Regions from separate parts of the Kitasatospora sp. NPDC059973 genome, predicted to be linked through region 1. Evidence: riboswitches for the same ligand, from Rfam matches in the RefSeq annotation. Region 1 holds a riboswitch; the other holds the start of a gene.

Region 1 (7,292 bases):
CGGAAGCCGTCGTTCTCCAGCGCGCCGTGCCAGGTCGTGCCCCAGACCGCCCCCACCCGGCAGCCGTCCAGGAACGCCTCTCCGCCCTCCACGGTGACGATCCCGTGGTGGATCTCGTACCCCTGGACCGGCTGCCCGTAGGCCTCGCCGACCGGCCGGCCGAGCACCTTCTCGGCGCCGAACCGGACGTGCGTCGGGAGCAGCCCGAGGCCGTCGACGGCACCGGCCTTCGACTCGACGTCGTCGTGGATGGCGCGCGCGAGCATCTGGTAGCCGCCGCAGACGCCGAGGACCGGCAGCCCGGCCGCGGCCCGGGCCCTGAGGGCCGGCTCCAGGCCGCGCTCGCGCAGCCAGGCCAGGTCGGCGACGGTGGCCCGGGTGCCGGGCAGGATCACCAGGTCGGCGTCGGCCAGCTCCTCGGGCCGGGTGGCCCAGCGGACCAGCACCCCGGGCTCCTGGGCCAGCGCGTCCACGTCGGTGAAGTTGGACAGCCGGGGGAAGCGCACCACGGCCACCCGCAGCACGTCGGCGCCGAGCGGCCCGCGCCCCTCGGCGCGGTCCACCACGGTGGTCAGGTCCAGGGAGTCCTCGGCGTCCAGCCAGAGCCCGGACAGCATCGGCAGGGTGCCCAGCACCGGACGGCCGGTCAGCTCGCGCAGCATCTCCAGCCCGGGCGCCAGCAGTCGCGCGTCGCCGCGGAACTTGTTGACGAACCAGCCCGCCACATGGCGCTGGTCCTGCTCCGACAGCAGCGCCAGCGTCCCGTACATCGCGGCGAACACGCCGCCGCGGTCGATGTCGCCGACCACCACGACCGGCAGGCCGGCGGCGGTGGCCAGGCCCATGTTGGCGATGTCCCGGTCCCGCAGGTTGATCTCGGCGGGCGATCCGGCGCCCTCGCAGACCACCACGTCGTAGCGCCGGCGCAGGTCGGCCAGGCACTCCAGGGCGCGCTCCAGCAGGACGGGCTTGCGGTCGCGGTAGTCCAGCGCGCCGACCTCGGCGACCGCCCGGCCGAGCAGCACCACCTGGCTGCGGCCGTCCGCGCCGGGCTTCAGCAGCACCGGGTTCATCGCCGCCTCGGGCTCCACCCGGGCCGCCTGGGCCTGCATCGCCTGGGCGCGGCCGATCTCGGCCCCGTCGGCGGTGACGAAGGAGTTCAGCGACATGTTCTGCGCCTTGAACGGCGCCACGGCGACGCCCTGCCGGGCCAGCCAGCGGCAGATGCCCGCGGTGACCACGCTCTTGCCGGCGTCCGAGGTCGTCCCGGCGACCAGCAGTGCGTTGCTCATGCGCTCCCCCTTCTCGTCCCCGCCTTGAGTGCCTGCACGACGGCGTGCCCGGCGACGGTCGTACCCAGTGCGAGCAGTCCCACCCGGCGGGAGAGCCGGCAGGCGCGCTCGATGTCGTCCACCGTCACCGGTCGCAGCTCGCCGCCCAGTACCGGCCGGTGCTCGACCCGGGCGCCGTACCGCAGGGTGCCGCCGAGCCGCACGCCGACCGCGCCGGCGAAGGCCGACTCGGCCTGGCCCGCGTTCGGGCTGGGGTGGGCGGAGCCGTCCCGGCGCCAGACCCGCCAGGCCGTCCGGGGCTCGGGCGCGGCGGCGACGGTCAGCAGCGCGGTCAGCCGCGCGCCCGGCCAGCCCGCCACGTCGTCCAGCCGCGCCGAGGCCCAGCCGAACCGGGCGTGGCGCGGCGAGCGGTGGCCGACCATCGCGTCCAGGGTGTTGACCGCGCGGAACGCCAGCAGCCCGGGCGTGCCCGCGAGGGCGCCCCAGACGAGTGCGTTGACCACGGCGTCGGCGGTGTTCTCGGCGACCGACTCGACCACCGCGCGGGCGATCTGCCCCTCGTCGAGGGCGCTCGGGTCCCGCCCGCACAGGTGCGGCAGCCGCTGCCGCGCCGCCGTCAGGTCGTGCGCGGCGAGCGAGCGTCCGATCGTGCGGGCCTCGCGGGTGAGCGAGGTGCCGCCGAGCACCGTCCAGGTCGCGGCGGCGGCCAGCGCGGCCCGCCCGAGCGGCCGGCGGCCCAGGGTGCGGTCGGCCGCCAGCGCGCCGGCCGCGACGGTGCCCACGCAGAGCGCCGTGAAAGCCGTTCCGACGGCGCGGTCGTCCCGCCAGATCCGCCGCTCCAGCCGGCCGGCCGCACCGCCGAAGACGGCCACCGGGTGGCCGCGGCGCGGGTCGGCGAAGCGGGCGTCGGCGAGGTACCCGGCCGCGGCCCCCAGGGCGAAGGCGGCGGCGCGGGTCAGCGGGCGCACGGTGGACAGCAGAGGGCTCGGAAGGTCGGGGCAGCCTGCATCGCGTGCGTGTCCTCACTCAGGGTCCGCGCCCTGGATCGACGTACCGGGGGCGAGAGTCTCCTGGCTTCCGGGTCGAACGCACCCCCGGGCCCGGCGGCGGCTTCTGACGGCCCGCCGCGGTGGGCCCCCTCCGGCGCCGTGGCCGGCGGAGGAGGGACTCCGAGTGTGCTCCCCGGTGACAGTGGCGGGACCGCGCCGGACTCGCACCGGCTTCCTCTGCATGCCTCCGTTTGGCTGAAGGATCCCATCACGCGGCCGAACCGTGCGTCAACCAAGGTCACGGAGGGGTTGGTCACAGCGGAGCCGGGCCGCCCGACCCCGTCACTACCTCCGATCGGCACCCCCCGCAGGGGCATGACAGCCTGTGCGATCGTCCAGTCGCCCGGAGGAGCCTCCGGGCCCGCTTCGTGTGTTCGGCGGCTGGGGGGCGGCCGGACCACCCCCTACCGTCGGGCCATGCGACGCAGACAGCCACCCGCCGTGCCCCCGGTGCCCTTCTCGCCCGCGGCCGCCCGCGCGCACCGCGCCGGCCTCGGGCTGACCCCCGAGCAGGTGGTCGAGGGCATGGCCGCGCACGGCGTCCGGCTGCTGCCCTCCCACGTGCTCGGCTGGGAGAGCGGCGAGCTGCGCCCCGCCGAGGACGAGTTCATCGCCCTGGCCCGGGCGCTCTGGTGCCCGCCGGCCCAGCTGATGGGCGTCCGCCCGGCCCGGCTGCGGGACTTCCGGGTCGCCCGGGAGCTCAACCAGGAGAGCGCGGCCCACCGGATCGGCCTCGCACTGGACCGGTACCAGCGGGCCGAGGCGACCGGTCAGTGGGACGGCGACCAGGAGCAGACCTACGCGCTGGCCCAGGTGCTCGGCACGACCCTGCGCGAGCTGGTCGCGGTGACCGGCCGGGCGCAGGAGCTGGACCGGCGGCTGCGGCAGTGCGTGGACGGCCGGTGGCAGGCGCAGCTCCGGCCGATCGGTCGGATCGTGCCGGTGCACGAGGGCGACCTCACCGCCGTGCTGACGGCGCTGCAGAACGAGTACCAGGTCACCTCCCACTGGGGCGCCGGCAGCTGGGGCTCCCCGGCTCCGGCGGCGGACACCCGCGCGGCGGCGGCCCGGCCGCTCGGCGAGCGGTTCTGGGAGCTGCTGGAGCGCCTGGAGACCGAGATCCCGGTCTGACGGGCCGGTACCGCGCCGCCCCCCGCGCGGCGCCTCCCCCCTCCCTGCCCTCTCCCTCTGCCGCTTCCCGTGCCGCCGTGACCAGAGGGCCGAGAACCGCGCCGCCGCTTCCCGCAGCCGCTTCCCGTGCCGCGGTGACCCGGTCAAGACCCGTGCCGCGGTGACCCGGCCAAGACCCGTGCCGCGGTGACCCGGCCAGGACCCGCGCCGCCGTGACCCGGACGGCCGCGTCCGGTGGCCGGGTGGCGCCCCCGCGAGTGGACTGGTGGGCAGACTGCCCAGTCCGCGACCAACAGAGCGGGGAGCGATATGCGTTGGGGAACCGCAGCCGCCGTGGCGGCCGCCGCCGTCGGCACCGGGGCCGCCGTCCTGCTGATCGGCCGGAGGGCCTCCGAGCGGATGGTCCGCCCGGCGGTCGGCCGTGAGCGGGCCGCCGGCCCCGTCGTGGTGCTGACCCTCGCCGCCGGACGGGCCACCTTCACCCGCGGCGCCGAGAGCGCCCGCCCCGGCCGCTGGGCCGTCGAGTGGGGCGACGGAGGGCACGCGGTGGTCGGCGAGATCCTGCACGCCGACGAGCGGGGCGTCAGCCGCCGGCTGGTCCGCGCCGACCGCGGCACCCTGGCCCCCGGTACCGCGGTCCGCTTCACGCCCCGCGTCCATCTCGGCGACCCGACCAGCGCCCTCGGCCTGCCGTACACCGAGACCGCCGTCCAGGGCGAGCTGGGCGCGCTGCCCGCCTGGCGGCTGGACGGCAAGCGGGGCACCTGGGTGATCCTGGTGCACGGCCCCGGCGCCGACCGGCAGCAGACCCTCCCGGTGATGCCCGTCCTGCACCGGCTCGCGCTGCCCGTCCTGGCCGTCACCTACCGCGGCGACGAGGGCGCGCCGGCCTCCCCGGACGGCCTCGGCCACTTCGGCGAGACCGAGTGGCGCGACGTCGAGGCGGCCCTGCGGCTGGCCCTGGACAGCGGCGCCGGGCGGGTCATCCTGTACGGCTGGTCGCTCGGCGCGACGATGGTCCTGCAGACCGCGGCCCGCTCCGCCTGGGCCTCCTCGATCCGCGGCCTGGTGCTGGACTCGCCCGTGCTCGACTGGTCGGCGACCGCGCGCCGGGGCGCCGCCCGGGCCGGCTACCGGGGCGCCGCCGCCGAGCTGGGCGCGCTCGCGGCCGAGGGCCGGGCCGGCGTGGATCTGGCCGACTTCGCCCGCCTCGCGGACGGCACCGACCTGCGGGTGCCCACGCTCCTCCTGCACGGGCCCGACGACGCGCTGGCCCCCTGGCAGGCCGCCGCCCGGCTGGCCCACCGCCGCTCCGACGTGGTCGGCCTCCAGGCCGTCCCCGGCGGCGAGCACGCCGGCCTGTGGAACGCCGACCCCGACCGCTACGAGGAGCACCTGCGGCGCTGGCTCACCCCGCTGCTCTGAGGCCCGTCGCGGGCGGCCCCAGCCGTGTTCCGGACAGCTTCTCGGGCCCCTTCCCGCACCCCGTCCGCCCCGTCTTTCCCCAGGCTGGCGTGTCCGCGTCACACAGATCCGGCCAGGCGGTTTGGCCTCTGTTGCCCGATCTTGTCGACCCCCTGCGACCACCTGTCGGGAGTCGGGGCCGATCGGATGTGACAGAAGGCCGGTACAAGGGGAAGACTGCTCGACGTGACGTCTCGGAATCCGCGCGACCGTGATGCCCAGCTCCCGCCGACGATCGGCTCCGGTGCGACGGTGACCCGTCTCCCCGGAACTGCCCACCGCCCCGCCGGCGCCAGGCCGGGCGGCTCCGGCGTACCCCGCCGACGAGGCCCCGCACCAGCCCCCGGCCGTGGCCGGGTCCCGGTGCCGGACGGCTTCCCCGCTCCCGCCGAGCTCGCCCCGCTGGCCCGTCGGATGCTGATCGACGCCGTCCGCATCGCCCGCTGGGCCGGTGAACTCGCCGAGGTCGACAAGCGCGGCGAGCTGCTCCCCGAGGACGCCCGCGACGCGGGCCGCGCCCTCGCCATGACGGTGGGCGCCGCCGGCAAGGCCTGGGGCCAGGCCCTGCTGGTCGGCCTGGTCGAGGCCCGGGACGGCGGCGCCGCCCCCGGCTGGCGCCTGCACGCCTGGGAGCACGACGACGAGGCCGTGGTCCGCGGCTGGTCCGCCCTGTTCGACGCCTGGACGCTGCTCGCCCCGGTGCCGCCCGCCGCCCTGCGCGGCGTGTTCGCGGTACTCGCCGGGCAGGCCGTCGACCAGGCGCCGCAGCTGCTCTCCTTCCTCCACCTGGTGGCCGGCCCGGTCGCCGACAGCGAACTGCTGGAGCTGCTGCGCCGGGGCCTGGACGAGCGCCGGGTCGGCGGCGGCGACGGCGCGCTGGGCCTCTCGCCCGTGCCGCACGCCGCCTCCGCGGTCTCGGCCGTCCGCGGCACCTGCCGCGAGCCGCAGATCGACACCCCGGCCGCGCCCTCCGACGTGGCGGCCGTCCTGGACTGGATGCTGGACGGCCTGGCCGCGGTCGGCGCGGTGGTCCGCAAGGACGACGCCGCCGAGCTCTCCCCGCTCGGGCACTGGGCGGTGCGGGCCAAGCTGGAGGAGATCTGCACCGTCGCGCAGACCGCCGCCGGGCACATCGAGCAGAGCGCCTTCGAGCTGCTCAACGCCTGCGCCGACTACTCGCCGGGCCCGGCCCGGGCCGAGTTCCGCGCCTGGGTGGCGGCCCGACCGGCCGACCGGGCGGTGGCCGAGCTGCTGGACGCCGCCCAGGGTGACGACGCACTGGTGCGCGGCCTCGCCTTCGAGGCGCTGCGAGTGGCCGGCTCCACCGCCGAGCAGGCCGTCCGGGCGGCCGTGGACGCCCCGGTGCTGCGCCCCTACGCGCTGCTCTGGCTGGCCGAGCAGTCGGACGAGGGCGTCGCCCCGGCCGATGTGCTGGGCGCGGAGGACGCCGCCTGGCTCTGGGTGGACACGGCGGCCGCGGTGCTCGACCACGGCGAGACCGAGCTGCTGGTGGGCCATGTCGAGGGCGCCTCGGCCGGTGACCCGGTCCGGCTGTTCGCCCGGGCCCGGCAGTCCGGCCACCCGCGGGCGGCGTCGGTGCTGACCGCGGTCTCCGGCGTCCACCCGGACCCGGTCGTGGCCCGCGCGGCCCGGCGCTCGGCCTTCAGCGTCCACCGCGGCGGCGCGTAGCCGTCAAGGCGCACCGCGGCGGCGCGGAGCCGCTCGGGCCTGACCGCGGCGGCCGACGGCCGCCACCCGGCCCGGCAGGGCCGCAGCCGGCCGCCACGGGGCCGCACGCCGCCCGCACGGCCGTCACCACCGGCCCGGCAAGGGCCGCAGGGCATGCGAGAGGGCCCGGATCCGTCGAGCGGATCCGGGCCCTTCGTCGTACGTCCCTCGGGGTCAGCCGAGCCGGGACTCCGCCCGGCGCGCCCGGACGTCCCCGACCTTCTGGCCGACCTTGCGCCGGATCACCAGCAGCGGGGCCATCGCGGCGAGCGCGATCTGGCCGTAGGCGCCGATGTGCAGCAGGTAGTCGCCGCCCTTCAGGCCGGTCGCCCAGGCCGCCAGGCAGCCGATCGAGAGCACGATCCAGCAGAGCGTCGCGGTGGCCAGCAGCCCCTGCGGCTTCGGGTACTCGATCCGGCTCATCATCAGGTACGCGGTACCGGCGATGGCGAGCAGACCGGGCAGGAACGGCGGGTCGAGCAGCACGATGGCGATCACCGTCATGGCGCCCATCGGGCAGGGCATGCCCTGGAACACCCCGGGTCGCATCTTCACGGCGGAGAACCGCGCCAGCCGCAGCACCACGGACAGCAGCACCGTCAGCGCGATCAGCGCCGAGAGACGGCTG
Region 2 (7,292 bases), on a different contig from region 1:
AGGGCGAGCGCGACCTGCCGGGCGGTGTCGCCGGTCGGCTGGTCGTCCCGGACGAAGGACCAGGCGAGCATGGTCACCGGTCCGGTGAGCATGCCCTTGACCGGACGGTCCGTCAGTTCGGCCGCGTAGCGGTACCAGTCGACGGTCATCGGGTGCGGGCGGGAGATGTCCCCGGCCAGCACCGGCGGCCGGACGTAGCGGGTGCCGTAGGACTGCACCCAGCCGTGCCGGGTGGCCAGGTAGCCGGTCAGCTGCTCGGCGAAGTACTGCACCATGTCGTTGCGTTCGGGCTCGCCGTGGACGAGCACGTCGAGGCCGGCCTTCTCCTGGTAGGCGATCACCTCGCGGACCTCGGCCCGCATCCGGTCCCGGTAGGTTCCGTCGTCGATGCGGCCGGCGCGCAGGTCGGCGCGGGCGGTGCGCAGTTCGGTGGTCTGCGGGAAGGAGCCGATGGTGGTGGTCGGCAGCAGCGGCAGACCGAGCCGGGCCCGCTGCGCCTCGGCGCGCTCGGGGTAGGCCGGGGCGCGGCGGGCGTCCTCGGGGGCGGTGGCGGCGACCCGGGCCCGGACGGCCGGGTCGCGGGTCAGCGCGGAGCCGGCGCGGGAGGCCAGGTCGGCCCGGTTGGCGGCCAGTTGGGCCGCGATGGTGTCGGTACCGTGGGCCAGGCCGCGGGCCAGGGTGGCGACCTCGGTGGTCTTCTGACGGGCGAAGGCGAGCCAGCGGGCGACCTGCGGGTCGAGGTCGCGCTCCAGGTCGGCGTCGAGCGGGACGTGCAGCAGCGAGCAGGACGGTGCGACGTCGACCCGGTCCGCCAGGCCGAGCAGCGTGCCGAGGGTGGCGAGGGACTTCTCCAGGTTGTTGATCCAGATGTTGCGGCCGTCCACCACGCCCGCGACCAGGCGCTTGCCGGGCACTCCGCCGGCGGCGGCGAGGTCGTCGAGGTTGGCGGCGCCGGGGCCGGTGAAGTCCAGGCCGATGCCCTCGATCGGGGCCTTGGCCAGGACGGGAAGGGCCTCGCCGAGCCGGTCGAAGTAGCTGGTGACCAGCAGTTGCGGGCGGTCGGTGGGCGCACCGAGTTCGCGGTAGACGCGGGCGGCGGCGTTCAGTTCGGCCGGGGTGCGGTCCTGGACGAGCGCGGGCTCGTCCAGCTGGACCCAGTCGGCGCCGGCCGCCCGCAGGTCGGCGAGGAGTTCGGCGTAGACGGGCAGCAGCCGGTCCAGCAGGGTGACCGGCCGGAAGTCGGCGGCCACGCCGGGGGCGGGCTTGGCGAGCAGCAGGTAGGTCAGCGGTCCGACCAGCACGGGCCGGGGGCGGTGGCCGAGGCCGAGCGCCTCACGGAGCTCGGATACCGGCTTGGCGGAGTTCGCGGCGAAGACCGTGTCCGGGCCCAACTCCGGTACGAGGTAGTGGTAGTTGGTGTCGAACCACTTGGTCATCTCCAGCGGTGCGACGTCCTGGGTGCCGCGCGCCATGGCGAAGTAGCCGTCCAGCGGGTCGGTGTCGACGGCGGCGCGGTGGCGGACCGGGATCGCGCCGACCGCGACCGTGGTGTCCAGGACGTGGTCGTAGAGCGAGAAGTCGCCGGTGGGGACTTCGGTGATGCCCGCGTCCGCCAGCTGCCGCCAGTTGGCGCGGCGCAGGACGGCGGCGGTGGCGTGCAGGGCGGCGGCGTCGACGCGGCCCGCCCAGTACCCCTCGACGGCCTTCTTCAGCTCCCGGTCGGCACCCTGCCTCGGGTAGCCGTACACGGTGGCCTGCGGGGTGGTGGAACTCGGTGACACGGAACTCTCCTTCGCGAGTCGCGCTGCGATCCCGGGAGAGCACGACGGCGTGGAGGTACGGCAGTGGGGGCACGGCACCGGGGTGGGCCCGCCCGCTCCGCCGACCCGCCCTCGAGGTCACCGAGATCACCGCGTGCGGGGTGCACGCGGGCAGTGGCAGGTCTTCGGACTCGCGGGCACGTCCGCCTGGCTTCCAGGCCGGACACCTACTGGCCGTCGCTTCCCGGGCCCGGCTGGGCCCAGTGCGTGTGACGGCGGTCGTTCCCACTCACCGCTGCGGGGCAGTCCCGGATTCCCACCGGGTTCCCTCTTGCGACGCCGTGGCTGGAGGACACGGCGAACCGACTGCACCGCCCACCCTAGGCCCATCGCCGGCGGCGCGTCAGTGATTGTCCGGATCGCGGATGGCCGGGGCGGCCCCGGTGGCCCCCGGCCGCCCGGGCAGTGCAGGTGGTGGTCGAGGCGGTGGTCGAGGACGAGCGCGTCAACAGACGAGCGCGTCAACAAGGACGTGCTGGTCCCCCTGGCCGAGGTGCTCGCCGCCGCGCACACCGTGCCGGCTTCCCCCGACGGCGGAATCAGCACATGCCGGCCCGTCGTGGCGACGGCCGAAAGGCCGGGTCGAGGGCGCGTGCATGACGTCACAGCGCCACCGGACCGGTCGCCCGCGGCCCACCCGGCGGTTCGCCCGGGACCGGCCGCGCCCGGCGGACGGGCAGCCGCGCGGCACAATCACTGTCATGCGGCACATCTTCCTCATCGGCATCGGGGCGGGCGATCCCGACCACCTCACCCTGCAGGCGGTCAAGGCCCTCGCCCGCACCGACGTATTCTTCATCCTCGACAAGAACGAGGAACGGCAGGACCTCATCCGGCTGCGCCGGCAGCTGCTGACCGAGCACGGCCGCCCGGGCCACCGCGTCATCGAGGTCGCGGACGCCGAGCGGGACCGCGCCACGCCGGCGTACACCGCGGCCGTGGACGACTGGCGCACCCGCCGGGCCGACCTGGTCGAGCGGCTGGTCGCCGAACACCTCGGCCCGGAGGAGACCGGCGCGTTCCTGGTCTGGGGCGACCCGAGCCTCTACGACAGCGTCATCGCCGTGATCGACGAGGTCCTGGCCCGCGGCAGCGCCACCTTCGGGTACGAGGTGGTCCCGGGCATCAGCAGCGTCTCGGCGCTCGCCGCCCGGCACCGCACCACCCTGACCCGGGTCGGCCGCCCACTGCAGATCACCACCGGCCGCCGCCTCGCCGAGGGCTTCCCCGAGCAGGTGGACGACGTGGTGGTGATGCTGGACGGGCGGGCCGCGTTCACCGGGATCGACCCCGAGGGGCTGGAGATCTTCTACGGTGCCTACCTGGGCACCCCGGACGAGATCCTCGCCGCCGGCCCCCTCGCCGAAACCGCCCCCCGGATCCGCGCGCTCCGCGACGAGGCGCGCGAACGCAAGGGCTGGATCATGGACACCTACCTCCTCCGCCGCTCCGGGAGCTGACCCACACCCGCCCCCGGGCCGACCGGCCCGGGGGCCCGGGCATCGCGACCGGGCTGAAGCGGCGCCACATCGGGGCCCAGAGCAGGCCGGCCCCGTCGCCGAGGCGGCCGGGCTGACCGATCAGTAGCGCGCGGCGCCCGTTTCACCTGGTGAGGCGGTTACCGGCAGCGGTACCACGGGAAGCGCCGGCCGCCGCGACGGACCGGGGAGGACGCCGACCCGCCGGCATCACCGGACGGCTACGAACCGGCCGGGGCCCCGCCGTCGTCCCGGTCGGCCACGTCCTCGGACCGCTCGCCGGCCACCCCGGCCGCCCCGCCGGCGCCCTCGCGCTCGACGGCCCACTCCGTACGGCGTTCGCGGGTCAGCACCCAGTCGGCGGCCCGGCGCGGCGCCGAGCCCGCCGAGCCGCTACGGGCGGCGGCGGCGCACACCCGCCGCAGCAGGGAGTTCAGCTGGGTGCGCTCACCGCGCGTCAGGGACACCAGCAGGTCGTCCTGCACGGCCGACGCGTCGCTGTGCAGGATCTCCAGCGCGAGCTGCCCCGAGGAGGTGAGCGTCAGCACCTCGTGCCGACCGCCGACCTGGACGAACAGGGACTGCACCAGGCCCGCCGCGACGAGATCGTCGAGGGTCTGCGCGGTGTCGACCGCACCCCCGTCGATCCCGGCGACCAGATCGGGCCGGGCGTGCGGGCCCAGCCGGGCCAGCGTGGAGAGGACGGACAGGTGCGCCGGGCTCATCCCCCGGAACTCCAGGCGCGCCGCCAGCAGGGCGTCCGCCGCCCGGCCGGCCGCCGACAGGAGGTGGACGGTCTGCTCGAAGGGACTCGACGATCCCTTCCCCCTGTCGTACACGTCGCATCCAATCGCTGGTGGAGGGCTGCACCACCTCCGGCGGGGGTCACGGGACCACCGACGCCATGCCACGCTGCCGAACGCCGATCACCGGAGGGCCGCGAAACCCGCTCGCGCGCCGCGCCGGGCACGGCGCCGCATCGCGCCGCACGGCGCACCGAGGCCAACGATAGCCGCGCCGCGCCGATCGGTCTACATCGATGTCGTCCGCGACATCCGCTCCCCCGCCGCCGGCGGCCGGCGCCGACAACGGCACCCGTCACCGGCCCGGCATGGCCCGCGCGGCGTACTCCACGTACTCGTGCAGCCCGTACGCCAGCCCCGGGATCAGCACCGACACCGCCACCACCGCCACCAGCCAGGCCACGCCCACCCGCCTCGCGCGACCGCGCGGTAGGACCGGCACCGACCCCAGCAGCGCCTCGACCCGCCGCGGCACCGGACCGGCGCCCACCGACAGCAGCGGGTTCCGGCTCCCGCCTGCCCGGGTGGCGGCGGACCCGGCCAGCGCCGCCCGCGCGATCGCCGCCGCCGCCAGCCGGCGGTCCCCCACCGACCCGGCCGCGGCCTCGTCGGCCCACCGTTCCAGGTGGGAGCCCAGCGCCTCCCGCAGGCCCCGCAGCGCCGGGTGCACCGCCGCCGCGAGGTCCGTGACGACGGAGAGCACGTGGTGGCGCCCCGCCAGGTGGGCCCGTTCGTGCGCGAGCAGCACCTCGCGCTCCGCCGGACCGAGTTCGCGCACCATGCCCGAGGTCACCACGACCCGCCCGGGGCGCCCGCGGAAGCCGGGCAGGGCGAAGGCCTCCGCGTCGCCGCCCGGCACCACCAGCACGTCGCCGTCGGCCACCCCGTCACCGGTGGACTCCCAGGCCTTCGCGAGCAGCGCGCGATGGGCCAGCCAGCGGCGCGCCAGCAGCACGGCCTGGACCGCCAGCACCACCCCGGCCGCGCCGGAGACCGGCACGACGGCCGGCCACCGCTCCAGCACGCGCGCCGGCGGCACCCGCTCCATCGAGGCGAGGAACGGCACGTGGAACAGCGCGACCAGCGCCGCCGCGGTGCCGCCCGCCAGCAGCACGGCCGCACCCGTCAGCGCCACGCACGCCTCGCGCGGCGGCAGGAGCGCGGCCAGCCGGCGGGCGGCGGGCGCCGCGCCCCACGGAGCCAGCAGCGTCAGCGCGACCAGGGCGAGGGCCAGGGTCATCCGCGGCCCTCTCCGTCCGGGGCCTCCAGCAGGAGGCGCCGCAGCACCTCCTCGTCCCCCTCGGACAGCGATGACACGAACCGCTTCAGCACCAGCTCACGGTGCGGGTCGCTCTCCAGTTCACGGCGCATCCGCCCGGCCACCAGACCGGCGGCGTCGGCGACCGGCGCGTACGCGAAGCCCCGCCCCGGGCGGCTGCGCTCCAGCGTCCCGTTCTCGTGCAGCCGGCCCAGCACCGTCGCCACCGTCGTCCGGGCCAGCCCCCGGTCGAGCGCCTCGTTGACCTCCTGCGCCGTCAGCGGCCGCTCGGCCGCCCACAGCACGGCCAGTACGTCCGCGACCAGCTCGCCGTGCGGCCGCCTCGTGTCCCGGCTGTCGTCCACCATGTCTCCCGTCCACGGCCGCGCCGCCGGGCAGACGTACAGCGAACCCGGCGACGCCCGCGCCCTCACCACGGCCGACTACATGGTCGTAGACGATCCGGTCGGATGTTCGTAAGGTATGCCTCACCCAACTGTACTGGCCCCACCGGCAGGGCAGACTGGCCGCAGGGGCGCCGCCCTGGGGCTTCACCATGGTGGCCGGGAGAGTCGGGAGTTCAGGTGTGACCGCGCATCGCGAGCCGTTCCTCTACATCGTCGTCTGCGCGTCGGGCATCGCCGGCGGAGTGGACGAGCTGATCACCGCCGCCCGCGCCGAGGGCTGGGGAGTCGGCGTGATCGCCACCCCGAACGGACTCGGGTTCATCGACCGGAAGGCCGTCGAAGCCCGGACCGGCTACCCGATCCGCTCCGCCTGGCGCATGCCGGGCGACCCCCGGCCGCTGCCCCCGGCGGACGCCATCGCGGTGGCGCCCGCCACGTTCAACACCATCAACAAGTGGGCCGCCGGCATCTCCGACACCCTCGCCCTCGGCATCCTCTGCGAGGCGTACGGCCTGGGCATCCCGGTGGCCGTCCAGCCCTACCTCAACGCCGCCCAGGCCGCCCACCCCGCCTACGCGGAGAGCCTGGCCCGGCTCCGGTCGATGGGCGTCCTGATCGGTGACGCCGCCCCCCACCAGCCCAAGGCCGAGGGGGCCGGCGCCGCGTACGACTGGACCCGGGTGCTCGACCTGCTCCGCCCGGTGATCGCCGCGGCGGGCCGGGAGTAACGGCCCGCCGCCACCGCCACCGTCACCGGGGGGTCCTCCGGAAGGCGTCCGGGGTGCGGGCGGTCCACGGCCGGGAGTGCGTGCGCGGGAACGGGTCGAGGATGCGGGAGAAGTGGGCGGGATCCTGGGCGGTGCCGCTGCACCGCTCCGCAAGGGTGCCCGCCACCGCGCAGGGCCGGTCCCGCCCGACCGACCAGAAGGCGAGCAGCCGGATGCCCTTCTCGGCCGCGAACCTCGCCAAGCGGGCGGCGTCCTCGGTGGAGAAGACCTCGTTGACGGCGTCGTTGACCCCGATCATCGGGGTGTTGCCCTGCATCGCCCACAGCTGCTCGGGGCTCTTCTCCGGCCAGAGCCGCCCGAGTTGCTCGTGCAGTCCGGTCGCGGCCCCGATCGCGGCGGCGCCCATGTCGAGGTCGGGCCCGTAGTCCATCGTCATGACGTTGACCACGTCCACGTCCAGTCCGTGGTGCCGCGCGTTGGTCAGCAGCCACACCCCGTTGTCGGACAGGCCCCAGGGGTTGACCGGCAGGGTGTAGTCCACGTCGAGCGGGCGGCCGAGCAGGCGGTACTCCTGCTGCAGTTCGGCGAGCGCCTGGTTGCGGCGGTCGTCGGACTGCTGGTCGTCCAGCGCCGCACCCTCGATGTCGAGGTCGATCCTGGTGACGCCCAGGGTGTTCACGACGCGCCGGTAGGCGGCCTTCAGGGCGCTCACCGTGTCGCAGGCCTGGGCGAGTTCACGCCCACCGGCCCCGCCGAAGGAGACGATCGCGTCGCCGCCCGCCGTCCGCAGACCCCGTA

Evidence for each region. Region 1 has a riboswitch for cobalamin ahead of ACFWA9_RS30155 (cobalamin biosynthesis protein). Riboswitches for the same ligand answer to the same signal wherever they lie in the genome.
Region 2: linked by a shared signal. The riboswitch ahead of metE (5-methyltetrahydropteroyltriglutamate--homocysteine S-methyltransferase) and the one ahead of ACFWA9_RS30155 (cobalamin biosynthesis protein) in region 1 are both predicted to bind cobalamin.

Annotation. Positions count from the first base shown of each region.
Region 1 is NZ_JBHWUI010000144.1:11,892-19,183, reverse strand. Features, by position in the region: gene ACFWA9_RS30160 (cobyric acid synthase) at 1-1,292, opposite strand, end outside; gene ACFWA9_RS30155 (cobalamin biosynthesis protein) at 1,289-2,260, opposite strand; cobalamin riboswitch at 2,354-2,546, opposite strand; gene ACFWA9_RS30150 (transcriptional regulator) at 2,759-3,472, shown strand; gene ACFWA9_RS30145 (alpha/beta hydrolase) at 3,782-4,897, shown strand; gene ACFWA9_RS30140 (hypothetical protein) at 5,300-6,625, shown strand; gene ACFWA9_RS30135 (CDP-alcohol phosphatidyltransferase family protein) at 6,839-7,292, opposite strand, start outside.
Region 2 is NZ_JBHWUI010000006.1:97,511-104,802, reverse strand. Features, by position in the region: gene metE (5-methyltetrahydropteroyltriglutamate--homocysteine S-methyltransferase) at 1-1,781, opposite strand, end outside; cobalamin riboswitch at 1,940-2,093, opposite strand; gene cobF (precorrin-6A synthase (deacetylating)) at 2,522-3,280, shown strand; gene ACFWA9_RS03325 (hypothetical protein) at 3,520-4,137, opposite strand; gene ACFWA9_RS03320 (M48 family metalloprotease) at 4,397-5,341, opposite strand; gene ACFWA9_RS03315 (BlaI/MecI/CopY family transcriptional regulator) at 5,338-5,727, opposite strand; gene ACFWA9_RS03310 (flavoprotein) at 5,916-6,494, shown strand; gene ACFWA9_RS03305 (chitinase) at 6,517-7,292, opposite strand, start outside.